DNA from 4 places in the Streptomyces sp. P6-2-1 genome. Region 1 is predicted to be linked to each of the others. Evidence: riboswitches for the same ligand, from Rfam matches in the RefSeq annotation. Region 1 holds a riboswitch; each other region holds the start of a gene.
What was found. Region 1 has a riboswitch for cyclic di-AMP ahead of ACQYWQ_RS11755 (transglycosylase family protein). Riboswitches for the same ligand answer to the same signal wherever they lie in the genome.
Positions count from the first base shown of each region.

Region 2: it holds a riboswitch for cyclic di-AMP, as region 1 does, so the genes downstream of both, ACQYWQ_RS27055 (M23 family metallopeptidase) here and ACQYWQ_RS11755 (transglycosylase family protein) in region 1, are expected to answer to the same signal.
Region 3: it holds a riboswitch for cyclic di-AMP, as region 1 does, so the genes downstream of both, ACQYWQ_RS02160 (C40 family peptidase) here and ACQYWQ_RS11755 (transglycosylase family protein) in region 1, are expected to answer to the same signal.
Region 4: it holds a riboswitch for cyclic di-AMP, as region 1 does, so the genes downstream of both, ACQYWQ_RS16180 (M23 family metallopeptidase) here and ACQYWQ_RS11755 (transglycosylase family protein) in region 1, are expected to answer to the same signal.

Region 1 covers NZ_CP192513.1:2,714,493-2,723,098, reverse strand. Annotated here, with positions in the region: gene ACQYWQ_RS11770 (ABC transporter permease) at 1-473, shown strand, start outside; gene ACQYWQ_RS11765 (cytochrome P450 family protein) at 1,229-2,527, shown strand; gene ACQYWQ_RS11760 (transglycosylase family protein) at 2,668-3,711, shown strand; cyclic di-AMP (ydaO/yuaA leader) riboswitch at 3,900-4,077, shown strand; gene ACQYWQ_RS11755 (transglycosylase family protein) at 4,081-4,797, shown strand; gene eno (phosphopyruvate hydratase) at 5,271-6,557, shown strand; gene ACQYWQ_RS11745 (FtsB family cell division protein) at 6,720-7,208, shown strand; gene ACQYWQ_RS11740 (DUF501 domain-containing protein) at 7,379-7,912, shown strand; gene ACQYWQ_RS11735 (exopolyphosphatase) at 7,909-8,606, shown strand, end outside.
Region 2 covers NZ_CP192513.1:6,407,655-6,416,260, reverse strand. Annotated here, with positions in the region: gene ACQYWQ_RS27070 (winged helix-turn-helix transcriptional regulator) at 1-295, opposite strand, end outside; gene ACQYWQ_RS27065 (MBL fold metallo-hydrolase) at 292-1,425, opposite strand; gene ACQYWQ_RS27060 (SGNH/GDSL hydrolase family protein) at 1,727-2,539, opposite strand; partial or broken gene ACQYWQ_RS27055 (M23 family metallopeptidase) at 2,733-3,460, opposite strand; cyclic di-AMP (ydaO/yuaA leader) riboswitch at 3,463-3,640, opposite strand; gene ACQYWQ_RS27050 (tyrosine-protein phosphatase) at 3,998-4,834, shown strand; gene ACQYWQ_RS27045 (DUF6126 family protein) at 4,890-5,138, opposite strand; gene ACQYWQ_RS27040 (helix-turn-helix domain-containing protein) at 5,138-5,746, opposite strand; gene ACQYWQ_RS27035 (aspartate aminotransferase family protein) at 5,823-7,253, opposite strand; gene dxs (1-deoxy-D-xylulose-5-phosphate synthase) at 7,250-8,606, opposite strand, start outside.
Region 3 covers NZ_CP192513.1:486,659-490,302, forward strand. Annotated here, with positions in the region: gene ACQYWQ_RS02150 (ATP-dependent Clp protease proteolytic subunit) at 80-718, shown strand; gene ACQYWQ_RS02155 (hypothetical protein) at 723-1,073, shown strand; cyclic di-AMP (ydaO/yuaA leader) riboswitch at 1,711-1,875, shown strand; gene ACQYWQ_RS02160 (C40 family peptidase) at 1,879-2,355, shown strand; gene ACQYWQ_RS02165 (ATP-binding protein) at 2,388-2,852, opposite strand; gene ACQYWQ_RS02170 (GNAT family N-acetyltransferase) at 3,073-3,501, shown strand.
Region 4 covers NZ_CP192513.1:3,748,483-3,757,088, reverse strand. Annotated here, with positions in the region: gene ACQYWQ_RS16200 (hypothetical protein) at 707-2,137, shown strand; gene trmB (tRNA (guanosine(46)-N7)-methyltransferase TrmB) at 2,448-3,377, shown strand; gene ACQYWQ_RS16190 (PrsW family intramembrane metalloprotease) at 3,598-5,052, shown strand; gene ACQYWQ_RS16185 (aldo/keto reductase) at 5,033-5,977, opposite strand; gene ACQYWQ_RS16180 (M23 family metallopeptidase) at 6,166-7,494, opposite strand; cyclic di-AMP (ydaO/yuaA leader) riboswitch at 7,507-7,645, opposite strand; gene ACQYWQ_RS16175 (PP2C family protein-serine/threonine phosphatase) at 7,831-8,606, opposite strand, start outside.

The sequences.
Region 1 (8,606 bases):
ACAGCACGCTCCTCGTCCACGGCGGTACGGAGCGGGCGCTCGGCGCCCTGGGCGAGGTCACCGACGCCTCCGGCTACGCCACCGGCAAGGACCGCGACGCGCGGGTCGGCGCCTGGACGAGCAACACGATGGCCGCGGTGCTCGGCGGCTTCGCCGCCGTCGCCGCCGCGAACACCCTCGTCATGACGGTCCTCAGCCGCCGCGGCGAACTGGGCGCCCTGCGCCTCGTCGGCGGCACACGGCGCCAGGTCCTGGCGATGCTGCGCTGGGAGGGCCTGCTCGTCTGGGTGGCGGGCATCGTCCTGGGCTCGGCCATCGCGGCGGCGACGCTCGTCCCGATGATGCGCGGCACGACGGGCGCGCTGCCGTACGTGCCACCCCTGCTGTACGGGGGCATGGCCGCCGCGACGGGCGGCCTGGCGCTGCTCGCGGTCACGGTCCCGGGGCGGGGGGTGCTGCGGCGAAGGGGATGAGGGCCGCGGCGGCGCAGGGACGGCGGACTCGCGCGGCGAGGGAAGGGGCGCGGGGCGCCGCAGGGAACGCGGGGGCGCGTGGCGAGTTGTACGGGGCGCTTCGGGCTCGCTCGGCAGCCCCCCGTACAACTCGCCGCGCGCCCCGGAGCCACCGTCACCGCGCCCCGCCTCCACCCCCGGGCGCGCGGCCCGCCTCCATCCCCGGACGTGCGCCCCGCCTCCACCCCCGGGCGCGCGGCCCGCCTCCATCCCCGGACGTGCGCCCCGCCTCCGCGCCCTCCGCGCCGCGGCCGCGACGGGCCGCGCCGCCGCTCCCGGCCGTACGAGACGTGGTCCTGGACGTCGTCTCGGGCCCCGACCTCCCCGCCTTCCTCGGCCGCCTCGCCCCGAAGGGGTGTCTCGTGACCGTCGGCGCCGTCGGCGGCAGGCGCCCGCCGACTCCGGTACGACCTGATGGCGGCCTTCCAGAAGTCACCGGCCTTCTCCACCCCGAGCCTCGCCACGAGCGCCCCCGAAGCCCTGCGCACGGTACGGGGCGGTCTCTTCGCGGCGGCGGCGCGGGGAGACCTCCCCCGTCGTCCGCGCGAGCCCGCCCCTCGCCGCCGCGGCCGTGGCGCACGCGGAGAGGGACGCGGGACGGGTGCGCGGCAGGCTGGTACGGACGCCGCGCGCCCGGGCCCCCGCGCCGACCGAGGGGCGGGGCCCCCGGGCGGAGGCCCCGCAAGGGCGGCTGGGGCCTTCGCTACCGTCTCGGTATGCCGTGCCCCCACGCCCTCCTCCCCGCAGACGCCCCCGAGCCGCAGGCTCCCCCGCTCTTCTCGCGCGCCTTCGCCGCCGACCCGTACCCCTCCTACGCCTGGCTGCGCGCGCACGAGCCCGTCGCGTGGACGCGATTGCCGAGCGGCGTGGAAGCGTGGCTCGTGACGCGGTACGAGGACGCGCGGCGCGCGCTCGCGGAGCCCCGGCTCTCGAAGAACCCGGCGCACCACGCGGAGGGCGCGGGGGCACGCGGGAAGACCGGGATTCCCGGGGAGCGCAAGGCCGAGCTGATGACCCACCTGCTCAACATCGACCCGCCCGACCACACCCGCCTGCGCCGCCTCGTCTCGAAGGCGTTCACGCCCCGCCGCGTCGCCGCCTTCGCGCCGCGCGTCGCCGAGCTGACCGACCAGCTCATCGACGGCTTCGCCGCGCGCGGCAGCGCGGACCTCATCCACGAGTTCGCCTTCCCGCTCCCCATCTACGCGATCTGCGACCTCCTCGGCGTCCCGCGCGAGGACCAGGACGACTTCCGCGACTGGGCGGGCATGATGATCCGGCACGGGCAGGGCCCGCGCGGGGGAGTGGGCCGCGCGGTCGGCAGGATGCGCGGCTACCTCGCCGAACTCATCCACAGGAAACGCCGCGACCTCGGCGACGACCTCATCTCGGCCCTCATCCAGGCCGTGGACGACGGCGAGCACCTCACCGAGAACGAAGCGGCGGCGATGGCCTTCATCCTTCTCTTCGCCGGTTTCGAGACGACCGTCAACCTGATCGGGAACGGTACGTTCGCGCTCCTCCAGCACCCGGACCAGCGCGCCCTGCTGCGAACAGCCCTCACCAGCGCCCCCGACCACGGCGAGGCCCTCCTCAGCACCGGCATCGAAGAACTCCTCCGCTTCGACGGCCCCGTCGAACTCGCCACCTGGCGCTACGCCACCGAGCCCTTCGACCTCGCGGGCCGCCGCATCCGCACCGGCGACCCCGTCCTCGTCGTCCTCGCCGCCGCCGACCACGACCCGGCCCGCTTCCCCGAGCCCGCCACGCTCGACCTCACCCGCCGCGACAACCAGCACCTCGGCTACGGCCACGGCATCCACTACTGCCTCGGCGCCCCACTCGCCCGCCTGGAGGGAAAGACCGCGCTCGCGCGCCTCTTCACGCGCCTCCCCGACCTCGCGCTCGACGAGGACCCGGGACAACTGCGCTGGCGCGGCGGCCTCATCATGCGCGGGCTCCGCACCCTTCCCGTCCGTTTCACCCCCTCTGTGCAGGGATATGAGCACTCGTGAACTGAACACGCGTCAATAATGTGATCTTTGCGTGATCGAGGCTGCATCGACTTGTGACGGGCGTTCGAATCCCGCTACGTTCACGTCCGGATCATCTGTCTCACCAGCTGACCCCCTCAGCTGCTTGCGAAAGGCACCGCATGCTCTCCGGGAACGGTCGCCACCGACGCCCCCGCCAGGCCCCTGCCCTTGTCGTCGCGGCAGGGGTCACCGGCTCCGCCATCGCCATCCCCCTCCTCGGCGCGGGGACCGCGAGCGCCGACCAGGGTCCCTGGGACCGTCTCGTGGAGTGCGAGACGGGCGGCGACTGGGCGGCCGACAGCGGCAACGACTACTACGGCGGTCTCCAGCTCTCCGAGGACGAGTGGGAGGCCAACGGCGGCCTCGACCTCGCACCCCGCGCGGACATGGCGACGCCCGCCCAGCAGATACAGGTGGGGCAGCGCATCCTCGCGACGCAGGGCCCCTCCGCCTGGCCCGGCTGCGCCCTGACCGCGGGACTCACCGTCCAGGACGGCCAGGCGGCCCCGGCGCCCGTCACTCCCGCGCCGCAGGACACGGCGAGCGCCAAGGAGACGGGTAAGGCGGACAACAAGGAGAAGACGGACAACAAGGAGAAGACGGACAAGAAGGACGAGGGTGCGTCCCCCTCCGCGAGCGCCGATCCCTCCGCGTCGACGACGCCGGACGCCGACGCCTCCGGCGGGACCCCGTCCGCCGACGCCTCGGCGAGCCCCTCGGGTACCGGCAAGGACGCCGCCACCGGCAAGGACGCCGGTACGGGCAAGAGCCGCGGCAAGCACGCGAAGCCCGAGCCCTCCGGCACCCCCTCCGGGGCCACCGGCTCCTCCGCGTCCGCCTCGCCCTCCGAGTCGACCACCGTCCCCGGTGGCGAGACCTCCGCCACTCCCGGCGACGACCGCGACTCCGGAGCCGACCGCTCCGCCCCCGGCGGCCGCCACGCGGCCACGGACACGGAGGGTCAGAAGGGTGCGGACGGGGCGGACAAGACGGACTCGTACAAGGTGCGCGAAGGGGACAATCTCTGGAGCATCGCCGAGGCGCACAAGCTCGCCGACGGCTGGACCGGGCTCTACGAGCAGAACAAGAAGATCATCGGTGTCGACCCGGACCTCATTCTCCCTGGCCAGAGCCTGGATCTTGGTGCGGATTCAGGGCGATAACCGGACAAGCGGTTGACCATGTCTGTCCGTTATTGTCCGGTAGAGGTCAAGTGAGACATGAGTCTCAACCGCCCTGATCGTCTTTGAAGTTCCGCTGATTTCTTGCTTAACGTCGTGCTCGCTTCCCCACCGGGAGGCCCCGACGGTCGTCACGCCGAATCCTGCCGGCGCCCGTTTCGGGACAGTCGTCGCGTCACGCGCCGAAGGCAGGAGCGGGGGACCCAAGGTTTGCGTCCCAGCCGGTGCCCGGGAGACCGGGCGCCGGTCCGGGGCTAGGGGTGAAGCCGGGCGGCAGCCGCCGTCCGGCCGGGCAACTCACAGGCCCGAACCCGACAGCTCACCTCGCAGGCGTCGGTGAGGAGACCCTCCATGCTGTTTTCCGGCAAGGCCAAGCACCGTCGCCGTCGTACCACCCGAATCGTCGCGTTCGCCGGTGTCACCGGTGCCGCGATCGCCGTCCCGCTGATGGCGACCGGCAGCGCCTCCGCCGCATCGACCTCCACCTGGGACGCTGTCGCCCAGTGCGAGTCCGGCGGCAACTGGTCCATCAACACGGGCAACGGCTACTACGGTGGCCTCCAGTTCAGCCAGTCCTCCTGGGCCGCCGCCGGCGGCACCCAGTACGCCCCGCGCGCCGACCTGGCCACCAAGGACCAGCAGATCGCCACCGCCGAGCGCCTGCTCGCCATGCAGGGCCCGGGCGCCTGGTCCTGCGCCGGTGCCGGCAACCTCAGCAACGACGGCGTCTCGCCGAACGTGAACCCGGGCGGCGGCAACAGCAACAGCGGCCAGCAGCAGTCGCAGGAGCGTTCCTCCGGCGACCAGAGCGCCTCGCGCAGCCAGCAGCGCCAGGCCCCGCAGCAGCACACCACCCCGAAGTCGACCACCGGCACGGTCAAGACCGACACCGGCATCACCGTCGCCAAGGGCGACGGCGAGTACAAGGTCGTCAAGGGCGACAGCCTCAGCGAGATCGCCTACAAGCACCACGTCTCGGGCGGCTGGACCAAGCTCTTCGAGCTGAACAAGGACATCGTCAAGGACGCCGACCTCATCTACCCGGGCCAGCAGCTCCACCTCAGCTGACCCCCAGGGGGACCCCTCGTCCCCCTCGCGGGACCGCCCCGCCCCGCCGCGTTCTCCCCCGTACGCGGCGGGGCGGGGCTTTTCCCGTGCGCGGGCAGGACGGGGCTTCCCGTGCGTGGCGGGGGTTCGCCCGTGCGCGGCGGGGCTTCCCGTGCGTGGCGGGGCTGCCCGTACGGGCCCGCCCGCCCGGTTCCGTCACCGGCCCGCCCGTGCGCCCGCCCTCCGGCCCGCGCCCCGCCCTCTCACCCGCGCGCACCCCCGCTCACCAGCTCGGCTCACCTGTCACCCCCTCGGCTCAGATGCCCCGATCGGCCCCGATCCGCCCGCCCGTTTCACCCCCTTCACCCGGTACGTCCCACGGATTGCGGCCGAGTCCCGGGCGTCGGCCGACCCCGGCCCCCCGGCCGGTTAGGCTCATGCAGCGGAAGCCCCCGCAAGGGCCCCCGCAGACCTGCTCCACATCCCAGAAGGAGATGCTCGTGCCGTCCATCGACGTCGTCGTAGCCCGGGAAATCCTGGACTCCCGAGGCAACCCCACGGTCGAGGTCGAGGTCGGCCTCGACGACGGCAGCACAGGCCGTGCCGCCGTGCCCTCCGGTGCGTCCACCGGTGCCTTCGAAGCCATCGAACTGCGTGACGGGGACGCCAACCGTTACCAGGGCAAGGGCGTCGAGAAGGCCGTCCTCGCCGTCATCGAGCAGATCGGCCCGGAGCTGGTCGGCTACGACGCGACCGAGCAGCGCCTGATCGACCAGGCGATGTCCGACCTCGACGCCACGCCCGACAAGTCCTCGCTCGGCGCCAACGCCATCCTCGGCGTCTCGCTCGCCGTCGCGCACGCCGCCTCCGAGGCCAGCGACCTCCCGCTCTTCCGCTACCTCGGCGGCCCCAACGCGCACCTGCTCCCGGTGCCGATGATGAACATCCTCAACGGTGGTTCGCACGCCGACTCCAACGTGGACATCCAGGAGTTCATGATCGCGCCGATCGGCGCCGAGTCGTTCTCCGAGGCCGTCCGCTGGGGCGCCGAGGTCTACCACACGCTCAAGAAGGTGCTCAAGGAGCGCGGCCTGTCCACCGGCCTCGGCGACGAGGGCGGCTTCGCTCCGAACCTCGACTCGAACCGCGCCGCGCTCGACCTCATCGTCGAGGCGATCAAGGAGGCCGGTTACGTGCCCGGCCGCGATGTCGCGCTCGCGCTCGACTGCGCCGCCTCCGAGTTCTACAAGGACGGCAAGTACCGCTTCGAGGGCCAGGACCGCACCGCCGCCGAGATGACCTCGTACTACGAGGAGCTGGTCGGCGCCTACCCGCTCGTCTCCATCGAGGACCCGCTCTTCGAGGACGACTGGGAGGGCTGGGCCACCGTGACCGAGCGCCTCGGCGACAAGGTCCAGCTCGTCGGCGACGACCTCTTCGTCACCAACCCGGAGCGCCTCCAGCGCGGCATCGACGAGAAGTCCGCGAACGCCCTGCTCGTCAAGGTCAACCAGATCGGCTCGCTCACCGAGACGCTGGACGCCGTCGAGCTGGCCCAGCGCAACGGTTTCAAGTGCATGATGTCCCACCGCTCCGGCGAGACCGAGGACGTCACCATCGCCGACCTCGCCGTCGCCACCAACTGCGGCCAGATCAAGAGCGGCGCCCCGGCCCGCTCCGAGCGCGTCGCCAAGTACAACCAGCTGCTGCGCATCGAGGAGATCCTCGACGACGCGGCGGTGTACGCGGGCCGCTCGGCGTTCCCGCGCTTCAAGGGCTGACACCCGGGCCCGTACGAGGGGCCGGCACCCCCGGCCCGTACGAAGGGCTGAGCCTCCGCACGCCCCCGCACCCGGTCCCGTACCGTGTGCGGGGGCGTACGCGTGTGTGCCGTACGCCTGTGCGCACGGCGCGCGAGACCCGCACGAGGGGGGAGATCCGTCATGGCACGGAAGAACGACGGCGAGCGCTTCTCGACCGCGACCCGCCTGCGCGTTCTCGGCGAGCAGACGGCGGCCCGCGTCTACCGCTCCCAGTCCCGCCGCCAGGCCCGCCGCTCCCGCCTCACCGGGCGCGCCGCGATCCTCGTCCTCGTCCTGTGCGCGCTGATCGTCGCGCTCGCGTACCCGATGCGGCAGTACATCGCCCAGCGCGACGAGATCGCCGACCTCCGGCGTGAGCTGAGCACCCACCAGAAGGACGTCGAGCGGCTGCGCGACGAGAAGGCCCGCTGGCAGGACCCCGCCTTCGCCCGCCAGCGCATCCGCGAGCGCCTCCACTACGTCCTGCCCGGCGAGACCGGCTACACCGCTCTCGTCCCCGGCGCCGCGAGCGCCGGGCCCGCGCCGCAGGACGCCGCCGCCACCCGCCCCTGGTACACCAACCTCCTCGGCGGCGTCGACGAGGCGGACCGCGCGGCCGCGCTGCGCTGAAGCGGGCGGCGGAGGCGGGCGGCGGGAGCGGGCGGCGGGAGCGGTGGCGCCGCGGCGAAGCGGGCGGCGGGCCGGCACCTCGCCCGTACGGGGATACTGGAAGCCCGTACCCGCGTACGCACCGGCACGGCCGTACGTACCCGACCCGCGTCCCCGATCGAGAGCCCCGCATGCACACGCCCCCGCCGACCACCGCGCCCACCGCGCCCACCGAGGCCGATGTCGAGGTCTTCAGGCTCCAGCTCGGCCGGCCGCCGCGCGGCCTGCGCGCCATCGCGCACCGCTGCCCCTGCGGGGAGCCCGACGTCGTCGAGACCGCCCCGCGCCTGCCCGACGGCACCCCCTTCCCGACGCTCTACTACCTGACGTGCCCGCGCGCGGCGTCCGCGATCGGCACGCTGGAGGCGAACGGGGTCATGAAGGAGATGACCGAGCGTCTGGGCCGCGACCCCGAACTCGCCGCCGCCTACCGCGCCGCGCACGAGGACTACATCGAGCGCCGCGACGCGATCGAGGAGCTGACCGGCTTCCCGAGCGCGGGCGGGATGCCCGACCGCGTCAAGTGCCTGCACGTCCTCGTCGCGCACTCGCTCGCCGCGGGCCCGGGCGTGAACCCGCTCGGGGACGAGGCGCTCGCGATGCTCCCTGAGTGGTGGCGGAAGAAGCCGTGCTCGGAACTCCGCACCCAGGAGGACACGAAGTGACCCGCGTGGCAGCCGTGGACTGCGGCACCAACTCGATCCGCCTGCTCATCGCGGACGTGGACCCGGCGACCGGCTCGCTCGTGGACCTCGACCGCCGCATGGAGATCGTCCGCCTGGGCCAGGGCGTGGACCGTACGGGGCGCCTGGCGCCCGAGGCCCTGGAGCGCACCTTCGCGGCCTGCCGCCAGTACGCCGAGGCGATCGCGGCGCACGAGGTCCCCGCGGGCAACGTCCGCTTCGTCGCGACGTCGGCCTCGCGGGACGCCTCGAACCGCGAGGACTTCGTGAACGGCGTGCGAGGAATTCTCGGCGTGGAGCCGGAAGTGATCACCGGCGCCGAGGAGGCCCGCCTCTCCTTCACGGGCGCGACCCGCGAACTGGGCGAAGACACGTACCTGGTCGTGGACATCGGCGGCGGCTCGACGGAGTTCGTCCTCGGCGACAAGACCCCCCGCGCTTCCCGCTCGGTCGACATCGGCTGCGTCCGCATGACGGAGCGCCACCTGACGACGGAGGACGGCACCCTCATCGACCCGCCACCGGCGGACCGCGTCGCGGCGATCGAGAAGGACATCGACGCGGCCCTGGACGAGGCGCGGTCCGAGGTCCCCTTCGCGGAGGCATCCACCCTGGTCGGCCTGGCGGGCACGGTGACCACGCTGGCAGGCGCGGCTCTGCACCTTCCCGCCTACGA
Region 2 (8,606 bases), 3.7 Mb from region 1:
AGCTCACCTTCGGCGGCACGACGGGCTCCACCTCACGGTCCACGAGGCCGTCGCGGCCGAGGACGCGGAGGTTCTGCGAGAGCATCTTCTCGCTGATGCCGCCGATGCGGTCCCGCAGTTCGTAGAAGCGCAGCGGGCCCGCCCGCAGCGAGGCGAGGATGAGCACGCCCCACCGGCTCGTCACGTGGTCGAGGACCGTGCGTCCCGGGCAGTCGCCGCGAAAGGCGTCGCCCTCGGCGGGGACGGCGCCCGGAAGCGGGGCCGCACCGGGACGCGGGGCAGGGGCCGTGCTCACCGGTCGGCGGCGAGGCCGAGCGGCGGGCCCTGCGTCGGCTCGCCGTCGGTGCGCGGGGCGGCGTCGACGGGTACGGAGGTCTCCCAGTGCCGCCTGAGCGGGAGCGAGACGGCACGCCACCACGGCTCGGCGGGCAGCTCGCCCGCGGGCTCGAAGGGCTGGCCCGGGCGCGGGAAGGCGATACGGGAGCCGGAGGCGTCACCGAGGTCCTTCGTCCACTCGGCGGGCTCGGCCCACGGGTGCGGCGCGAGGTTGAAGGTGCCCCAGTGGATCGGCAGGAGGACGCCGCCGCCCAGGTCCCCGTGGGCGCGCAGCGCCTCGGCGGGGGTCATGTGGATGTCGGGCCAGTACTCGCTGTAGGCACCGAGCTGGATCATCGTGACGTCGAAGGGGCCGTGCGCGCGGCCGATGTCGGCGAAGCCGGGGAAGTAACCGGTGTCCCCGCTGTGGAAGACACGGTGCTCGGACCCGGCGACGACCCACGAGGCCCACAGCGTGTGCTGCGTGTTGCGCAGGCCGCGGCCGCAGAAGTGCCGGGCGGGCGTCGCGGTCAGCCGCACCCCGGCCAGCTCCGTCGACTCGTGCCAGTCCAGCTCCCGTACGAGCGCGTCGGGCACGCCCCAGCGCTCCAGATGGGCGCCGATGCCGAGCGGGACGACGAAGGTCGTGCCGCGCGCGGCGAGCGCGCGGATCGAGGGCAGGTCGAGGTGGTCGTAGTGGTCGTGCGAGATGACCACGGCGTCGACGCGGTCGAGCGCGGCGAGCGGGAAGGGGGCGGGGTGCAGGCGCTTGGGCCCGGCGAAGGAGAAGGGGGAGCAGCGCTCGCCCCACACCGGGTCGAAGAGGATGCGGGCGCCGTCGATCTCGGTGAGCACCGAGGAGTGCCCCGCCCAGGTGACGCGCAGGCCGCCGCGCGGGGGGCGCGCGAGGTCGGCGAGGCTCGTGGGGTGCACGGGGAGGACGCCCGAGGGGGCGCGGCGGGCGCGGTCCTCGGAGCGGAAGTAGGTACGGAGGAGTTCCTTGCGGTCCGGCGTGGGGGCGCCGCCCGTCGTCTCGCCCGCGGGGCCCTCCGGGTTGGTGAAGACGCCCTTGGCGGGGTCGAAGTGCGGGGAGCGGCGGATACGGGCCATGCGGGCGCCGCTCGGGTCGGCCCCGAAGGCCAGCGGCGTGGGAAAGCGGCGGGTGGGGGGCACGGGTGTCTCCTCGGGTGCGGGATTCCGGGGCGGTACGTGTCAATACTCGGCCGGTGTCGTGGCTCGGCGCCCGCCGGGTGGGCCTTGCGGGGGCTCCGCCCCCGAGCCCCCGCTCCTCAAACGCCGGAGGGGCTGGATTTCGTTCCGCCGGAGGGCACGGATGCGGCCGGGCTCGCTCGCGTATCCGCCGGAGGGTCCGGGGGCCCGCCCCGCCGGCGGAAAAGGGCCCCGTCCCCGGCTACAGCGGGAGCAGGTCCGGGCGCTTGGCGTGGACGTGGTCGCCCGACGACTCGCCGCGCAGGCGGCGGCCGATCCAGGGGACGAGGTACTCGCGGGCCCAGGCGATGTCGTCGCGGCGCTCCTCGAAGGTGCCGCGCGGGCGCAGCGGGGGCCAGGGCTGCTCGGGGTCGGCGGGAACGTCGAGGCCGAGCAGCTGGGCCGCGCGCAGGGCGACGCGGGTGTGGCCCTCGGGGCCGAGGTGGAGCCTGTCGCTGTCCCAGGCGCGGCGGTCGCGGACCGAGCGCAGGGCCCACAGGTCCAGGACGAGGCAGCCGTGGCGGTCGGCGACGGCGCGTACGTGCGCGTTGTACGTGGCGATCTTGCCCCGCAGGTGGCGCAGGACAGGCGTGTCACGCGTGTCGAAGCCGGTCGCGATCATGACGGTGCCCGCGGCGGCGGAGAGCGTCCCGACGGCCTTCTCGAAGCGTTCGGCGAGGTCGTCGGGGTCGGTGCCGGGGCGCAGGACGTCGTTGCCGCCCGCGACGAAGGAGACGAGGTCGGGGGCGAGCGCGGCCGCGCGGGGCACCTGGTCCTCGGCGATCTGGTCGAGGAGCTTGCCGCGTACGGCGAGGTTGGCGTAGCGGAAGGCGGAGCGCTCGGGGAGCCGGTCGGCGAGCTGGACGGCGAGGCGGTCGGCCCAGCCGGTGAAGAGCCCGTCGGGCCCGGGGTCGCCGACGCCCTCGGTGAAGCTGTCGCCCACGGCCACGTAGGACGTCACGGTGCCCTCGACGGGGAGGGCCTTGCTGCTGGGAATCCTCGCTTCTCGTGCCACCTCGGCATCCTTCACCTTTACACCATACTTACGCCACCGTAGGGAGGGGGTGACACGGAGTGAGAAAGACCACCGGTCAAGAAAGACCCAACTATGGAATAAACAGGACTCCTTGGGGGTCGTGTCCCGAAACGGCCGTGGCGGCCCGCCCCTTGGGCAAGGGGCGGGCCGCCACGGTTCGCGCGGGTGCGGCTCAGGCGTTGACGCCGTGCTGCGCGAGGAAGGTGAGCGGGTTGATGTCGCTCCCGTACGCGGGGCCGGTGCGGATCTCGAAGTGCAGGTGCGGCCCGGTCACGTTGCCGGTCGCGCCGGAGAGGGCGATCTGCTGGCCCTCGGTGACGCTCTGGCCGGCCGAGACCTTGAACGCCGAGAGGTGGGCGTACTGGCTGTAGTGCCCGTCGGCGTGCTTGATGACGATCTGGTTGCCGTAGGCGCCGCCCCAGCCCGCCGTGATGACCGTGCCGGAGGCGACGGCCTTGATCGGGGTGCCGGTGTTCACGGGAAGTCGGCGCCGGTGTGGCCGTGCGACCACAGGCTGCCGTTGCGGCCGTAGCCGCCGCCCTTGACGCCGTCGACGGGCGCGGTCCAGCCGGTGCCCTCGGTCGCCTTCTTGGCGGCGGGGGCCGGGGCGGCCGCCTTCTTCACGACGAGCTTCGAACCGGGCTTGATGATGCCCGGGTTGGCGCCGATGGTGCCCTTGTTCTGCTCGTAGAGCTTCTTCCAGCCGCCGGAGACCTTCTCCTTCTTGGCGATCTTGATGAGCGTGTCACCGGCCTTGACGGTGTAGGTGGTGTCCTTCGCGGGGCTCGCGGCGTGGGCCCCGCCGATGGCGGTGAGCGGGAGTGCCACGGCTGCGGCACCGGTGGTGCCGAGCAGCGCGAGGCGACGGGTGAACGAGCGGCGGTTGGCCGTGGCGGACATGCGGGTTCCTTCTCCGTCGCCTGCGGGGTGAGCTGTCGGGTTCGGGCTGGAGCTGCCCGGCCACCGGCGCGGCGCGCGCGGCGACTTCACCCCGAGCCGTCCCACGGGGACCAGGGACGGCGTGAAGCGTGCGGGTCCCCCGCTCCTGCCGGTACGGGTGTGAGTGAGCGTGAGAGTCCGGGGCGGCGGCAGGATTCGGCGTTCCGACCGGACTGGTGGCGACCGTAAAGGCAACGCGACACGCCGGACAAGCAGCCCCTTTGCGGTGCACATCACATTTAGTGATCCATTGCGCGGATTTCCGTCACTCTCCGTAGAAACGACCCGATACGGACAGAACCGGACGTACAGCGCTCGCTGCGGAAACGGCCCGCCCGGCCCGCGGCCCCCTCCCGGCACCGTCCGTCACCGCTATGACGCTGCTCACCTCGGCGTTCTCCGCGGCTCCGGTACCTTGCCGGGCCCCGCGGTCCGTGCCAGTCTCGGCACCGCGAGCCCGCCGACGAGCCGCGCCGGCGGCCCACCGGAAGGAGTCCCGTGACGCAGCCGTCCCCGGGGACCGCGCCCGAGCCCGTCGTCACCGCGCAGGCAGGGCCGGAAGAGCCCGTGCTGAGCGCCGTCCGCAACTTCCGCGACGTGGGCGGGCTGCCCACGCACGACGGCCGCCGCACCCGCGGCGGCGTCCTCTTCCGCAGCGGCCACCTCGCCCATGCGACCCCGGAGGACACCGTCTTTCTCTCGGGGCTCGGCCTCCACTCGGTCTTCGACTTCCGCAACGCCGCCGACCGCGCCCTCGAAGGCCCCGACGTCGACCTGCCCGGCGTGCGCAACGTGCACCTGCCGCTCAACGACCCGGCGGAGGGCGCGGAGTTCTGGCGGATCGTGCGCGACGGCGAGGTGGACCAGCTGCGGGCCGCGCTCGGCGAGGGACGCGCCGAGGCCCGTATGGAGGCGAGTTACCGGCAGCTGATCAAGGAGCGCACCGCCGAGCACGGGCGGCTGCTGCGGGCGCTCGCCGAGGACAGCGTGCCCGCGCTGCTGCACTGCGCGGCGGGCAAGGACAGGGCGGGCACCTCGATCGCGCTCGTGCTGCTCGCCGTGGGCGTCGAGGAGGAGGCGATCGAGGAGGACTACCTCAAGTCGAACGCGCGCCACCGCCGCTACCGCGTCTCGCGCGGCAAGGACGCCGCCCCGCCGACGACCCCCGAGGTCGCCGAACTCCTCGACCCGCTCTTCGCCGCCCGGGCGAGCTACCTGCGCGCGGCCTTCGAGACGATCGACACGCACTGGGGCGGCAGGGACCGCTACTTCGGCGAGGTCCTGGGCCTCGACGACGCCCTGCGCGAGCGGCTCCGGGAGCGGCTCGTGGAGTAGGCGGACACAGAACAACGGGGTGCGTCCCCGCCGGGGGGCGCACCGCCCGCCTCCCTCACTGGTTCTTCGCGCCCAGCACGAAGAGCAGGTAGAGGAAGGCGGCGACGCCGTGCGCCGCGACGACGTAGACGAAGACGCGGACCCACAGGCCGGTGGGGATCTTGTCCTCGACGAAACGGCGGATGGTGCCGTTCTCGCCCGGCGCGGCCTCTTCGCCGCCGCCCTCCGGCCCGACCCCGCTGTCGCCCTCCGGCAGCACCCCGCCGCCGGTCTCCGGCCTGACCCCGCTGTCGTTCTCTGGCATTACGCGCCTCCTGGGTGGACGTCGCCGAGGCAGAGCGCGCCGTGCGGGCTCTGCAAGAGCGTGTGGACGAAGAGGAGCACCGTGCCGTCCGGGTCGGCGGCGGCGATGCGGTGCGGGGTGAGCGAGTCGAAGTGGGCGCTGTCACCCGGTCCGAGCAGGTGCGCGCTGTCGCCGAGGCGCAGCCGCAGGCGTCCGGTCAGGACGTGCAGCCACTCCTCGCCCGGGTGCACGCGCACGATGTCGCCCTGACTGCCGTACGGGACCCGTACGCGCAGCGCCTGCATCGCGCGGCCCGGGCCGCCGGCCTGCCAGTACGTCCAGCCGCCCGCGTCGGTGGGTTCCATCGCGCCCGCGCGCACGACCGATCCGGGTCCCGCGGGGGTCTCGCCGAGGAGTTCGGAGACCGTCGTACCGTAGGTACGGGCCAGTGCGAGCAGCATCGGCAGGCTCGGCTGCCTGCGGCCGGTCTCCAGGCGGGAGAGGTGGGCCGGGGAGAGATTCGCGGCCTTGGCCGCGGCCTCCAGGGTGAGGCCCGCGCGGCGGCGCAGTTCCCGCAGGTGCGGGGCGACGGCGAGTTCTTCGGGCGGGCCCCCGGGCTCGGTGCTCATGCCTCCATTCAGCCACCGTCATGCCTCTCGGGCAAATTTCTTGCCCGAGAGGCAAAAGCGCTCGGCGGCGCCGTGCTCAGCGGTGGGCCACCGCCTGCTTCACGATGTTCTTCGCGAAATCGCCCATGAGCCCGCCGTTGTGCGCGTCGTCCATGACCGCGGTGAAGGCGTCCACGAAGCGGTCCGCGTCCTTCTCGTCGATCACGAGCGGCGGGATGAGCTTGATGACTTCGAGGTGGTCCCCGGAGACCTGCGTGAGAATGCGGTGCTTCTGGAGCAGCGGCACCACGACCATCTGCGCGAACAGGCCCTTGCGCGCGGCCTGGAGCATCGCCCAGCGGCTGCGCAGCTTGAGCGAGTCGGGGCGGCCGAACTCGATGCCGATCATGAGGCCGCGTCCGCGGACGTCGGCGAGCATCTCGTACTTCGGGATCAGGTCGGTCAGGCGCTGCTTGAGGTAGTCCCCCGTGCGGCGCGCGTTCGCGACGATGTTCTCGTCCTCCATGACGTGCAGCACGGCGAGACCCGCGGCCATCGCCTGCGCGTTGGCGCCGAAGCTCGCGGAGTGGACGAGGACACGGTCCATCGAGGAGTAGACCTTCTTGAAGATCCACTCCTTGCCGAGCGTCGCGCTCACCGGCACGTAGCCGCCCGAGAGCGACTTCGCGACGCACACGAGGTCGGGTTCGACGCCCTCCTCGTGCTGGTAGGCGTAGAAGTCCCCGGTGCGCCCGAGACCGGTCTGCACCTCGTCGGCGATGAGCAGCGCCTTGTGCTTGCGCAGCAGGTCCTGCGCGGCCTTGAGGTAGCCGGGCGGGGTCTCGGTCACGCCCTTGCCCTGGATCGGCTCGATGATGAGCCCGGCCACGTCGCCCTTGCGCAGCTCGCGCTCCAGCGCCGAGAGGTCCCCGACGGGGAGCGCCGTGTCCGGGAGCAGCGGCGCGAAGCCCTCGCGGAAGCCCTTCTCGCCGTTGACCGAGAGCGAACCCGTGGTGAGGCCGTGGAAGGCGTGGTCGTAGAAGAGGACGCGCTTGCGGCCGGTCGCGAAGCGAGCGAACTTGAGCGCCGTCTCGACGGCCTCGGTCCCGCTGTTGCCGAAGAAGACCCGGTCCAGGTGCGGGCTGTGACTCAGCAGCTTCTCGGCGAGCAGCCCGGGCAGTGGCTGGCAGTCGAAGCGGGTGAGGTCGGCGAGCTGGGCGTCGAGCACGTCGTGCAGCGCCTGGCGGACGACGGGGTGGTGGCGGCCGAGCCCCATGACCCCGAAACCCGCGAGCATGTCGAGGTAGTCCTGCCCCTGGTCGTCCCAGAAGTGGGCGCCCTCGCCGCGCTCGTAGTACTTGTCGAAGCCGATCGTGTGCAGCATGCGCGGCAGCTGGTGGTTGAGGTGCTTGGTGTGCAGCTCGTAGCGCTCGCGGCCGCGCGCGGCGAGCAGGCCGTTGAGGTCGAAGCCCTTGCCCCGCGCGCCCTCGCCCTCGGGAGCCGCTGCGTCCGTCGTGCCGGTGGTCATCCTTGCGTCTTCTCCTTACGGGCCAGGTGGGCCCCGATGCGTCCGGCGATCTCCACCGGGGTGAGGCCGAGGTCGGCGAGCAGCTCGCCGCGCTTGGCGTGCGGCAGGAACTGCTCGGGGATACCGAAGTGGCGTACCGGGACGTCGACTTCGGCGTCGGCGAGGGCCACGGAGACCGCGGCGCCGACCCCGGAGGTACGGCTGTTGTCCTCGACGACGGCGACCACCCGGTGCCGCGCGGCGAGCGGGGCGACGGCGGCGTCGACGGGCTTGACCCAGCGCGGGTCCACGACGGTCGAGCGGATGCCGCGCTCGCGCAGGAGCGCGGCCGCGGCGAGGCACACGGGCGCCATGACACCGACCGAGACGAAGAGGACGTCGGCCTCCTCCTCGTCCCCCGCGTCCTCGGCGAGCACGTCGAGTCCGCCCTCGCGGCGCAGTGCCGGGAGGTCGGCGCCCACCGTCTCCTTGGGGAAGCGCACGAGGGTCGGGGCGTCGTCGACGGCGACCGCCTCGCGCAGCTGGGCGCGCAGTTCGCTCGCGTCGCGCGGGGCCGCGATGCGCAGCCCGGGCACCACCTGGAGCACCGACATGTCCCACATGCCGTTGTGCGAGGCGCCGTCGGTGCCGGTGACCCCGGCCCGGTCCAGGACGAAGGTGACTCCGCACTTGTGCAGCGCGACGTCCATGAGGAGCTGGTCGAAGGCCCGGTTGAGGAAGGTCGCGTAGACGGCGACGACGGGGTGCAGTCCCCCGGTCGCGAGTCCGGCGGCCGATACGGTGGCGTGCTGCTCGGCGATGCCGACGTCCCAGATCCGCTCGGGGAAGCGCTCGGCGAAGGGCGTGAGGCCCACGGGGTCGAGCATCGCCGCGGTGAGCGCGACGACGTCGTGCCGCTCCTCGGCGATCCGTACCAGCTCCTCGCCGAAGACCGCCGTCCAGGAGGGCCCCGCGGAGGGCGTGAGCGCCTCGGCGGTGAGCGGGTCGATCGCGCCCACCGTGTGGAAACGGTCCGCCTCATTGGCGAGGGCGGGCTCGTAGCCGCGGCCCTTCTCGGTGATGACGTGCACGATGACGGGCCCGCCGAAGCGCTTGGCGCTGGCGAACGCCGATTCCAGGGCCGCGATGTCATGGCCGTCGATGGGGCCGAGGTACTTCAGGCCGAGGTCCTCGAAGAGGCCCTGCGGGGCGAAGGCGTCCTTGAAGCCCTTCTTCGCGCCGTGCAGCGACTCGTAGAGCGGCTTGCCGACGACCGGGGTGCGGTCGAGCACCTCCTTGCCCCAGGCCAGGACCCTCTCGTAGCCGTCGGTGGTGCGCAGCGCCGCGAGGTGGTGCGCGAGGCCGCCGATCGTG
Region 3 (3,644 bases), 2.2 Mb from region 1:
GCCGTTCGCGCCTCCCCGCGTCCGCCCCGTCCGCCCCGTCCCCTCCATCCGCGCGTTCCGCCTCCCTGGAGACCCCGCCTTGCAGCCCACCGACCTGTCCCCTCTCGCCCGTCACGTGCTCCCCGAGTTCACCGAGCGCACCAGCTACGGGACACGCACTCTTGACCCGTACTCCCGGCTCCTGGAAGGTCGGATCGTGTTCCTCGGCACGCCGCTCGACGACACGGCGGCAGCGGACCTGGCGGTACAGCTCATGCACCTCGAACACGCGGCCCCGGATCAGGACATCTCCCTCTACCTCAATTGCCCCGGCGGCAGTTTCACGGCGCTGACCGCCGTCCACGACACGGTGCGGCACCTGTCGTGCGACGTGGCGACGTACTGCCTCGGACAGGCGGTCTCGGTCGGCGCCGTCCTGCTCGCCGCCGGGGCCCCGGGCAAGCGCGCGGCCCTGCCCGGGGCGCGGATCGTGCTGCGGCAGCCCGAGTTGCCCGAGGCGATGCGCGGGCAGCCGAGCGATCTCGCCGTGTGGGCCGATGAGTTGGCGCGCGAGCGACGGACGACGGAGCGGCTGCTCGCGGCGGCCGCCGGACGGACGGAGGCCGAGGTGCACGGCGACATGGAGCGCGACCTCGTACTGACGGCGGCGGAAGCGGTGCGGTACGGGATCGTCGACGCCCTCGCGGACCGCCGCACCCCACACCCCGGGCCGAGGTGAGCGCGTGCCCCCGCCCGAACTCCCGCCGCTGCCCGCGCTGACCCGCGCCGAAGGCGCGCTCATCGACCACTACCTCGCGACCGCCGAGCTGCTCGGCCGGGTCAACCCCGCGCGCGGCGACGACACGTACGCGGCCCTGCGCGCCGCCCAGGCGCTCGTCGCCGAGGTGACGCGGCTGCGGGACGCGCTGGCGCTCATGCACGCGCGCGGCGAGACCGAACTCCACCGGGCCACGCTGGAACGGGCCTTGCGCGTCCTGGACGGGGAACGCCGGGCGGGGCGGGTCGCGATGCCGCCACCCGAAGAGGCCGGGGCGGGCGGCGGGAGCGAGGAGGGCGGCGGCCAGGAGCGCTGAGCGGAGCCCGCCCTTCCGCCGCCCCGCAGCCTGCATCCCGCATCGCATGTCCCGCGTCCCGCACCCATCCCGCACTCCGCCCCGTGTCCCGCGCCCCGGACGCCAACGCACGTGCGCACGCGCTCCCGCACGCCTCCCCCGCTCGCACGCGCGCCCGCACGCCTCCCCCGCTCGCACGCGCTCCCGCACACGCCCCGGACCGCGCCCCGCGCGGGCATGTCGCGGCGTGCAGGCGGGGCGTGAAGTCCGCGCCGGACGGCGCATTCGCCTTCCTCACCCTCCCCCCGCATGCGTTCCGCGACCACGCGTGTCCGGAGTGCGACGCGCGGCCGCCGAACGGAGGACCCCCCAATGACGTACGCCGGAGTCGGCGTCACGCCGCCCCCGGTTGCCCCGGTGGTCCGCGATCCGCTTGCCGCGCACGGCGTTCGCGCTGGTCGGGGACTCGTCCTCCGTGAGAGGAGCCGCACTTGACGGCCTTTCGCCACCCAATCGCCATACGGGTGACTAAGCTCACATAAGCCTGTTTTCATTCGGAATCCGGCGGTGTCGTGCGTCAAGATCGCTCCCGACGACAAGCCCCCGCCGCAGCGGCGGGGCGGTCCGGGCGGACGCCGAGTCCCGCCGCCGTCCGGACGCCAGGTCGACACCGAGTGGATCGGCGGGAGTGGAGGACCCGAGCACGGCGGGTCGGGCCCGGCAACGGGCACCGGTCCTTGGGGTGAAGCCGCGTGAGCGGCCGGGCATCTTCGCCAGTCCGAACCCGACAGGTCACCCTTCACAGGCGGTTGACGAAGGGTTACGCATGCTGGTGCGCAATCGAGTTCCCGTCCTGCTCTCCAGGACCGGCGCGGTATCGGTCCTCACCCTCGCCGCCGTCGGCGGCACCGTCCTCGTCCCCGGCGCATCCGGCGACGCCTCGGCGGCCGTCCGGGTCCCCACGAAGGCGCTGAAGGTCGCGGCGTCCAAGAAGGGCGCCCCCTACAGCTGGGGCGCGGCGGGCCCGCGCCGCTTCGACTGCTCGGGCCTGACGCTCTATTCGTTCAAGAAGGCGGGCAAGTCCCTGCCCCGCACCGCCCAGGCGCAGTACAACAAGACCCGGCACGTATCGGCGGGCAAGCGCACCAAGGGCGACCTGGTGTTCTTCCGCTCCGGTGGCAGTGTCTACCACGTGGGCATCTACGCCGGGGGCAACAAGATCTGGCACGCCCCCAAGACGGGAGATGTGGTCAAGCTCGAAAAGATCTGGTCGAAACAGGTCGCGTACGGACGCGTGCGGTAAGGGGCCGGGCGCGTGGGTGCCGTGGCGCGGCCTCAGCCCTCCGGTACGGCACCCTCCTCCGGCACGGCACCCGCGCGCGCGGGCCGCCAGGGCAGGGCGACCAGGACGGTCTTGCCGCCCTGCGGTGTCGGCACCACCGAGAGCCTGCCGCCGGTCTCCGCCGTGAGGTAGCGGATGATCGCGAGGCCGCGCCCGTTGTCCTGCCGTACGGCGGCGGGGAGGCGGCGCGGAGGGCGCGGGTGCGAGTCGGTGACGCCGACGCGGAGGAGTTCGTCGCGGTCGAGCGAGACGGTGACGGTGAAGAACGGGGACTGCCCGCCGGTGTGCAGGACGGCGTTGGTGACCAGTTCGGAGACGATCAGGCCCACCGACGCGGCCATGTCGTCCCGCGCGGGCAGCCCCCACTCCGCGAGGACCCCGCCGACGAACGCGCGCGCCTCGGGGACCGACGCGGCCTCGCTCGGCAGCGTGACGGAGGCTTCCTGGTGATCGGCCATGACGACCTGCCCCTTTCCACCGGGCGCCCGCACGGCGCTCCGGGTCGGTGGTTCGCGACAGCCTGCCACCCGCACGGGGCGCACTCCGGGGACTGTGCGCCACTGTCGCCCGAAGCGGTGAAGCCTGCTACGGCCGAGCGGATTCCGGGGGTGCGGGGCGGAGCGTCCGCATCGCGAAATCGCGGTGCCCCGGGCACGTACCGCCTGCTTGGCTGCTCCCATGACCGCACCTGACGACCTGCGCATACGCCACGCCGAGCCCGCCGACATCGCCTCCGTCCTCGCCTTCTGGCGCGAGGCCGCCGAAGGGACGAGCATCAGCGACGATCCCGCCGGTGTCGGGCGGCTCCTCGCACGCGACCCCGAGGCGCTGCTCCTGGCCGAGCGCGGTGGCGCGCTCGTCGGCACGGTGATCGCGGGCTTCGACGGCTGGCGCTGCTCCGCGTACCGTCTCGCCGTCCATCCCGCGCACCGCCACCAGGGCGTCGCGAGGGCCCTCCTCGCCGCGATGGAGGACCGTTTCGCCGCGCTCGGCGGCCGCCGCGTCGACGCGATGGTCCTGGAGGAGAATACGCGCGCGCACGGCACGTGGGGCGCGGCGGGGTACGTACGCGAGGAGCGGTGGCGGCGCTGGGTGAAGCCGGTGTGACCCGGCCCGGCGGCCCTCACCACCGGCCACCCCTCCCCCGCGCCGGGCCCCCTCCGCGCCGGGCCCCCTTCCCCCACCGGGCTCCCCTCCTCACCGACGGCCCCTCCCTTCACCAGTCACCAGGCCCCTCCCCCTCGCCCTTT
Region 4 (8,606 bases), 1.0 Mb from region 1:
AGGGCTGCCCAGCCCCGTAGCGCGCCTCGGCCCCGTACCGGAGCCCTTCCCTCCCCCCCTCTGCAACCCGGCACTCGCGAACCGCCCGCCTCATGGATCGCTCCCCACTCGTCTCCGCCATCCGGCCCCGAACGCCCCGACCGCCCCGTCCCACCCCCACGTCTCGCCCCCATCTCCCCTCGCGCCATGCCCGCACGCCCCACTCCCGCGTTCCCCTCCTCCGCGGCAGGCCCCCGCCGCCTCCGGCTGGCGACCAACTCCGCCTCTGTGCCGCCAACCCGGCGCCACCCCGGGGCGAAGCCTCGCGTGGCGTGCGGCGGGGGCGCGGGGGATCGCCCTCCGGATGCGGCGGCGGGCGTCCGGGGGCAGGGCGTGGGCACGGCGACAGTGTCAACAGTCCGTGACCGCTATCGAACCGGTTCGCGAGGCATGGCGGTCGCGAGGGCGGGGCCCGACGCACTGACCGGAGTCCTGGGAAAGGCGCTGTCCGGCGCTTCCCACGACGTCGTGCGGGCCGCTTCGCCGGGCGGGTCGCGCGGGCGTCGCCGTACTCCGGCGGCGGGGCGCGCCCGGCCACAGGGAGCGGCAACAATCTCGCCATCCGGAACCGCCGCCCTTAACGCTTGGGATGCGGGGAACTACGCTGGGTTTACCAATGCCGCACGGTTATGCCGGAGCGGCGGGCGTCTGTGTCGAGGGGTGGCGCATGTCCAGGGAGCAACGCGGACCGAACGAGAAACTCGGTGCCGTCCTCGCCCTCGCGGGCATCAGCAACGCGGGGCTTGCGCGGCGTGTGAACGACCTCGGTCAGCAGCGGGGGCTGACCCTGCGTTATGACAAGACCTCGGTGGCGCGCTGGGTGTCGAAGGGGATGGTGCCGCAGGGCGCCGCCCCGCACCTCATCGCGGCGGCCATCGGGCAGAAGCTGGGCCGACCGGTCCCGCTGCACGAGATCGGCCTCGCCGACGCCGACCCGACGCCGGAGGTGGGCCTCACCTTCCCGCGCGACGTCGGCCGGGCCGTGAAATCGGCGACCGAGCTGTACCGGCTCGACCTCGCCGGGCGCCGCGCCGGGGGAGGCATCTGGCAGTCGCTCGCCGGGTCCTTCTCGGTGAGCGCCTACGCCACGCCGGCCTCGCGCTGGCTGATATCCCCGGCGGACGGTTCGGTGGCGCGCGAGCCCGCCGCGGCCGGGCCGGGAGAGGGAGGTGGCACGCCGTTCCGGGTCGGCCACAGCGATGTGCGCAAGCTGCGCGAGGCCGCGGAGGACGCGCGGCGCTGGGACTCCAAGTACGGGGGCGGCGACTGGCGGTCCTCGATGGTGCCCGAGTGCCTGCGGGTCGAGGCGGCACCACTCCTGCTCGGTGCGTACTCCGACGACGTCGGGCGCGCGCTCTTCGGCGCGACCGCGGAGCTGACGCGGCTCGCGGGCTGGATGGCCTTCGACACGGGGCAGCAGGAGGCGGCGCAGCGCTACTACATCCAGGCACTGCGGCTCGCACGCGCCGCGGCGGATGTGCCGCTGGGCGGGTACGTGCTCGCCACGATGTCGCTCCAGGCGACGTACCGGGGCTTCGGGGACGAGGGCGTCGACCTCGCACAGGCCGCCGCCGAGCGGAACCGGGGCCTGGCGACCGCGCGCACGATGAGCTTCTTCCGGCTCGTCGAGGCGCGGGCGCACGCGCGGGCCAAGGACGCCCCGGCGGCCTCGGCGGCGCTGCGGGCAGCGGAGAGCTGGCTGGAGCGGGCGCGGCCAGGGGACGAGGACCCGGCCTGGCTCGGCTTCTACGGCGAGGACCGTTTCGCCGCGGACGCCGCGGAGTGCTACCGCGACCTCAAGCACCCGCGCCAGGTGCGCCGCTTCACCGAGCAGGCGCTGTCGCGGCCGACGGAGGAGTACGTGCGCTCGCACGGCCTGCGGCTCGTGGTCTCGGCGGTCGCGGAGCTGGAGTCCGGGAATCTCGACGCGGCGTGCGAGCAGGGCTCGCGGGCGGTCGAGGTCGCCGGGCGGATCTCCTCGGCGCGGACGAAGGAGTACGTGAAGGACCTGCTGCGGAAGCTGGAGCCGTACGGGGACGAGCCGCGCGTCGCGGAACTGCGGGAGCGTGCGAAGCCGCTCCTTGTGGCGCCGGCGTAGAGGGGGCAGGGGGCAGGCGCGGCCACCCGTCCCGTAGGGACCCCGTACGGGACCTCCGTAGGGGACCTCCGTACCGGACGGGCGGCCGCGCGGCCGCGAGCGGAGCCACCGTTGTGTGGTCGGACCATTCCCCCGTACGGGCGCAAGCCGCCTGGAGTGCGGGAGGGATACTCGGCGTGTCGTTGTCCACAGCCTGTGGACAACGACACGCCCCTTTGCCGCTCACCCCTTCCGCCGCCTCGCTCGCCCCGCCCCGGCCCCCTCCGCCCGCCGTCATCCGCCGCCCCGGTTCCGTAGAATCGACGGCATTGTGTCCGAGCACCCCACCTCTCCCGCGCCGACCGCGAGCCCTACGGCCGCCGAGTCCGCCGCCCCCGCGTCCGCTCCCGTGAATCCCGCCGCCGTGAGTCCCGCCGCCGCGCGCCCCGAGCCGGAGGCGCTGCCGCCGCGCACCCGGGCGCAGGGACGGATGTTCGTCGAGGGAGTGGGCCCCGCCGCCGACCCCTCGCGGGCCCTCAACGAGCGACGCATCAAGAGCTTCACCCCGCGCCGCAGTCGCGTCACGACCGCGCAGGCCGAACACCTGCGGCAGCACTGGTCGCGCTGGGGCCTGGACGTGGACGGGCGCGAGATTCTCGACGTCAAGGCCCTCTTCGGCGGGCTTCCCGTGGTCCTGGAGATCGGTTTCGGCATGGGCGAGACGACCGCCAAGATGGCGGCCGCCGATCCCGCGACGGGCATCCTCGCCGTCGACGTGCACACTCCGGGACAGGGGCAACTGCTCGGTCTCACTGCGGGGGCAGGCCTGGAGAACGTACGGGTCGCGAACGGCGACGCGGTGGTCCTGCTCCGTGACATGCTGCCCGCTGCCTCGCTCGCCGGGATACGCGTCTACTTCCCCGACCCGTGGCCCAAGACCCGGCACCACAAGCGCCGCATCATCCAGCCGCACTTCCTCGACCTGGCCGCGAGCCGCATGGCAGAGGGCGCGGTGTTGCACTGCGCGACCGACTGGGAGCCGTACGCGGAGCACATGCTGGAGGTGCTGAGCGCGCACCCCGCCTTCGACAACACCGCCCCGGGTGGCGGCTTCGCCGCGCGCCCCGCCTTCCGGCCCGAGACGCGTTTCGAGGGTCAGGGGCTGCGGAAGGGGCACGTCGTGCACGATCTCCTCTTCCGCCGCAACGCGTACGAGGTGGCGGAGCCCGACCGGGTGGGGGCGGGGCCAGCGGTGAGGTGAACCTCGGCGCGGGGTGATCCCGAGGTTCGCCCAAGGGCAGCGGACCCGGACCCACTGCCCCCGGGCCGCCGAACAGGCGTTCCGGGTCCGGCTGTCGGTGCGAGTCGTTAAGGTCGGAGGCGTGAACTCTCCGCCTGCCCCGGCCGCACCGCAGGGGTTTCTGACGCCGCGACGGCCGCGCTGGTGGCGACGCCGTGGTGTCCGTCTCACCGGCCTCGCCGTGCTGCTCGCGCTGTGCGGCCTCGTGATGCTGGGGCTGGTACGGGAGGAGACCGGGACCGAGGCGTTCTTCGTGGGCCTCGGCCTCGCGGTACTGCCCGCGCCCGCGGTGGTGCTCGCCTTCCGCTGGCTGGGCCGCGCACATCCCCTCCCCTGGCGCACGCACGCCTTCGTCCTCGCCTGGGGTGCCTGCGCGGGGGCCCTCATCGCGCTCGTGACGAACAGCTTCGCGGCCGTGTGGCTCGCGGACATCTGGTCACGCCCGGTCGACCCGAACACCGTCGCCGCGCTCGCCGTCGCACCCGTCGTCGAAGAGAGCGTGAAGGCCACCGCGCTGCTGCTCGTCCTGGTCTTCCGCGGCCGCCTGATACGCGGGCCCGTCGACGCGGTGGTCCTCACGGGCCTCACGGCGACGGGCTTCGCCTTCACCGAGAACATCCTCTACCTCGCCAAAGCCTTCGGCTCGGACCGCGACGAGGGCACAGGCGCCGCCGTCACCGTCGCCACCTTCTTCGTCCGCGCGGTCTTCTCGCCCTTCGCGCACCCGCTCTTCACCTGCATGACAGGGCTCGGCGCGGGCCTCGCGCTGCTGAGCAGGCGCCGCGTGGGCCGTGTGCTGCTGCCGGTCGCGGGCCTGCTGCTCGCGATGGCCATGCACGCGGCGTGGAACGGCTCGACGGTCTTCGGCCCGCTCGGTTTCCTGGTCGTGTACGTGACGCTCATGATCCCGGCGCTCGGGTTCACCGTGTGGCTCGTGCTGTGGCACCGGCAGCGCGAACTGCGCACGGTGCGCGAGACACTGCCCCGGTACGCGCTCGCGGGCTGGCTCTCGCCGTACGAACCCCTCGCGCTCGGCTCGCTGCGTTCCCGCCGCGTCGCCGCCGAGTTCGCCTCGTACCACGGGGTACGTGCCGACGCGCGGCGCCTGCGTACGTACGCGGCCGCCGCGACGCGCCTCGCGCTGCTGCGCTCCGACGCCGAACGCGGCCGTCGTACGCCGGACTTCGCGCGCCGCGAGCGCGCACTCCTCGACCATCTGTGGCAGGACCGCGCGCTCGCCCGCCCGGCCTTCGCCCACTCCTGGCGGCTCGTCCCGCCCCGCGCCCCGCACCTCCTCCCCGCGCAACCTGCCCGCGCGGCGGCCCCCGGCGGCTGGTACGCGCCTCCGCAGTGGTGGCCGCGGACACCACCACCCGGGCAGGGCCACGGGTACGGGCAGGGAGCCGGACACGGGGCACCACCACCGTATGGTCGGACCTTTCCGCCGTACGGCCACAGCACGGCCACGTACGGTCCGACCGGCCCCATGTCTCACCCGCACGCCACCGCCCCCGCCGGGACTCCGACGGGGGCGGGAGGGACGGGGCAGCCCTCCGGGGGCGGCACATACCGCGACCCCTGGGTGCCACCACCGGCCCAGAGGCGGCAAGAGCCGCTCAGGCGGAGGCAGTGGTGAGCTTGTCCAGCTCGGCCTGGGTGAGGGTCAGGTCGGCGAGGGCGACGAGGGCCTTGAGCTGCTCGGGGGTACGGGCGCTGGCGATCGGCGCGACGACGGTCGGCCGTGAGGCGAGCCAGGCGAGCGCGACGGTGGCGATTTCAGCGCCGTGCGCCTCGGCGACCTCGTCGAGCGCCGCGAGCACCTTGCGGCCCCGCTCCGTTTCGAGGTGCTTGCCCGCGCCTTCGGCGCGGACGCTGTCGACGGTGGTGCCCGGACGGTACTTGCCCGTCAGGAAGCCCGCCGCCAGGCCGTAGTACGGCACTGCCGCGAGACCACCGCGGCCGGCGATGTCCTGGAGGGAGCCCTCGTAGGTGTCGCGCGAGACGAGGTTGTACTGCGGCTGAAGCGCGACGTACTTCGCGACGCCCTCGCGGTCGGAGAAGTCGAGCGCCTCCTGAAGCCGCTCCGGGGAGATGTTCGACGCGGCGATGGCCCGGATCTTGCCCGCCCGCACCAGCTCGTCGAGCGCCGTCAGGAACTCCCCGACCTCGACCGACTCGTCGTCGTAGTGCGTGTAGTAGAGGTCGATGTAGTCGCTCTGGAGGCGGCGCAGGGAGTCCTCCACGGCGGCCTTGACCGTCGCGGCACGCAGCCCCTTGTGCGCGGGCAGCGCGCCGCCCTTCGTCGCGATGACGACCTCGGAGCGGTTGCCGCGCGCCTTCATCCACTCGCCGATGATGCGCTCGGACTCGCCGCCCTCGTTGCCCGGCACCCAGTGGCTGTAGGCATCGGCGGTGTCGACGAAGTTGCCGCCGGCCTGCGTGTAGCCGTCGAGGACGGCGAAGGAGGTGTCACGGTCGGCCGACCAGCCGAAGACGTTGCCACCGAGGGAGAGGGGGAAGACCTCGATGTCGGAAGCACCGAGGGAGCGGAGAGAAGTCATGAGGCCATTCAACGCCTGAAGGCGCCAGGAAATTCCCGGCGCGACGGACGGTGCCCGCCGCGCCGGGAAATGTCAGCGAACTGCCGGTCGAGCGTCAGGGAACTGCCGGTCAGGCGGCAGTGAACTGCCATTCCCCTGCCAAGGAACTGCCAGTCGTACGTCAGGGGACTGCCGAGCGCCCTCGCGGCTCAGGGCTGCTGGCCGTGGTCCTGGAGCCACGGCAGCGGGTCGACCGCCGCGCCTCCCGCCGGGTGGACCTCCAGGTGGAGGTGGGGCCCTGTCACGTTGCCGGTCGCTCCGACGCGGCCGATGACCTCACCCGTCGTCACCTTCTGACCGACACTGACCGAGATCGACGACTGGTGGCAGTACCACAGCTCCGTACCGTCGTCGAGGACGAGCACGGTGCGGTAGCCGTACGCGCCCGACCAGCCCGCCTCCTGGACGGTCGCCGTGTGGATCGCCTTGAGCGGCGTACCGGTCGGCGCGGCGAAGTCGAGCCCCGTGTGGTGCCCGGACGACCACATCGAGCCGCCGTCGCCGAAGTGCGAGGTGAGGGTGTAGGAGGCGACCGGGAGGGTGTAGCTGCGGGCGAGTTCCGCGAGGCGCTCCGCCTCGGCCTTCGCCTTCGCCTCGGCCTTCGCCTCGGCCTCCGCCTTGGCCTTCGCCGCCGCTTCCTTCTTCGCCTGCTCGTCGGCTGCCTTCTTCTGTGCCTGCGCGGCGTTGTCGGCCGCGGTCTGCGCCGCGACCGCCTCGGCCTGCTCGCGGGCGGCACGGTCCGCGCTGTCGGCCTGGTTCTCGGCCTGCGCGAGGATACGGGCGCGCAGTGCCTCGCCCGCGTCGGTCGTGCCCTGCTCGCGGTCGGTGTCGGTGAGCCCGGCGTTGGTGAGTGGCGCCGCGGCCGGGTTCGCGGCGAGCTGCTCGGGGGTGTCGCCCTTGGCGTCCGCGACGAGCGAGCCGATTCCCGGAAGTGACTCGGCGTCGGGCAGAACCTGCTTGAGCTGCCCGGTCACCTCCGTGACCTTGTCCGGCAGCGAGAGCTTGACCGGCGGCTTCTCCTGCGCCGATGCGATACCCCCCGCGCCGACCGCGGCAAGCACACCGACCCCGAGGACCGTCGAGCTGCGGGCGAGTCCGCCCCGCTGCTTGGCGACACGGTGCCGACCACGCACGGACCCGAGTGAGTCCTCGGTCGGGTTCCACTCGCCGACCGGTTCCTCAGCACCCTCGCCGTACCCGCCGAAACCGGCCGAGCCCGGGTAGACGTCCGCCGGGGCGGGGTGGCCCGCGGGGTGCGCGTACGCGGCAGGGGCGGGGGCGGCGTCGGTCCCGTACGACGGAGCGGGAGCGGACCCGTACGACTGCGGGGGGACGGACCCGTACGACGGAGTGGGGACGGCGGCCCCGTACGGCGCGCCGGAAGTGTGTGCCGGGGGCTGGGCCGGCAGGGAACCGCCGGGAGTGAGCGTGCCGGTGGGGAAGGCGCTGGGGCCGGGGGCAGGCGGGTTGGACGCCACGAAGGCGACTCTCCTTTCCTTCCTTCTCGCCTACCGGGTTAGCTGACGGGTTCGGAGCAGGAAGGTCTCCTACGGGCACCCGAGCGGGCACCCGATTCACCCCGGAGGAGTGGTTCCCCGGTTCCCTCGCGGGATTCGGCGCACGCGCGCGGAGCCGACGCTCTCGCCGACTGGGACGACCGCGCTGCGTTATCGAACGTTAATAGACCGGCGGGGGTGATTCCAAGCCGTTCCCGATGATCCTTTACGGTCACCACCAGCGGCTAAACGGACATGTAGCGAGCGATCCGGACGAGTTGACCCGCTCATCCTCCAGGCTGTGAACCTGATGGTGCGTCAGTTGTTATCGAATGACTCACGCGGGGTGACAGGCCCCTGCCCCCCGCTCGCACCGCCCACTCCGCCCACTCCGCCCACTCCGCCCGCTCCGCCCGCGTCGCTCGCACTGGTCGCCCCGGCCGCGTCCGCCGCGCCAGGGGTCTGGGCCTCGGCCTCGGGGCGGCGGACGGCGAGCAGGGCCATGTCGTCCGTCGTGGCGCCACCGGTGTACCGCCTGACCTCCTCCGTGAGTGTGGTCAGGAGGGCGCGCGGGTGCGGGAAGACGCGGCCGCTGAGGCGCGCGACGGGGTCGTAGAAGCGACCGCGCGCGTCGCGGGCCTCGGAGAGACCATCGGTGTAGAGGAGGAGGGTCGCGCCGGGCGGGAAGTCGATGATCTCGGCGCGGTCGGGCCAGGCGCCGAGTTCGCCCATGCCGAGCGGGAGGGCGTGCTCGCCGGGGGTCAGGACGTGGAGCCGGCCGTCGCGTTCGAGGAGCAACGGTTCGGTGTGGCCGCGGTTGACGAGCCGCAGTTCGGCGGCGCCGCGCGGGACCTCGGCGAGTACGGCGGTCGTGAAGCCCTCGAAGGCGTCGAGCGCGCGGCGCCGCAGACCCTCGCGGGCGAGCGCGCGTTCGAGCCGCTGCGCGACGCCCTCGACCGTCGGCTCCTGCTCCGCGGCCTCGCGAAAGGCCCCGATGACGACGGAGACCGCCTCGACCGCGCCGAGCCCCTTGCCGCGCACGTCCCCGAGCACCATCCGGACGCCGTACGGGGTGTCCTGCACCGCGTAGAGGT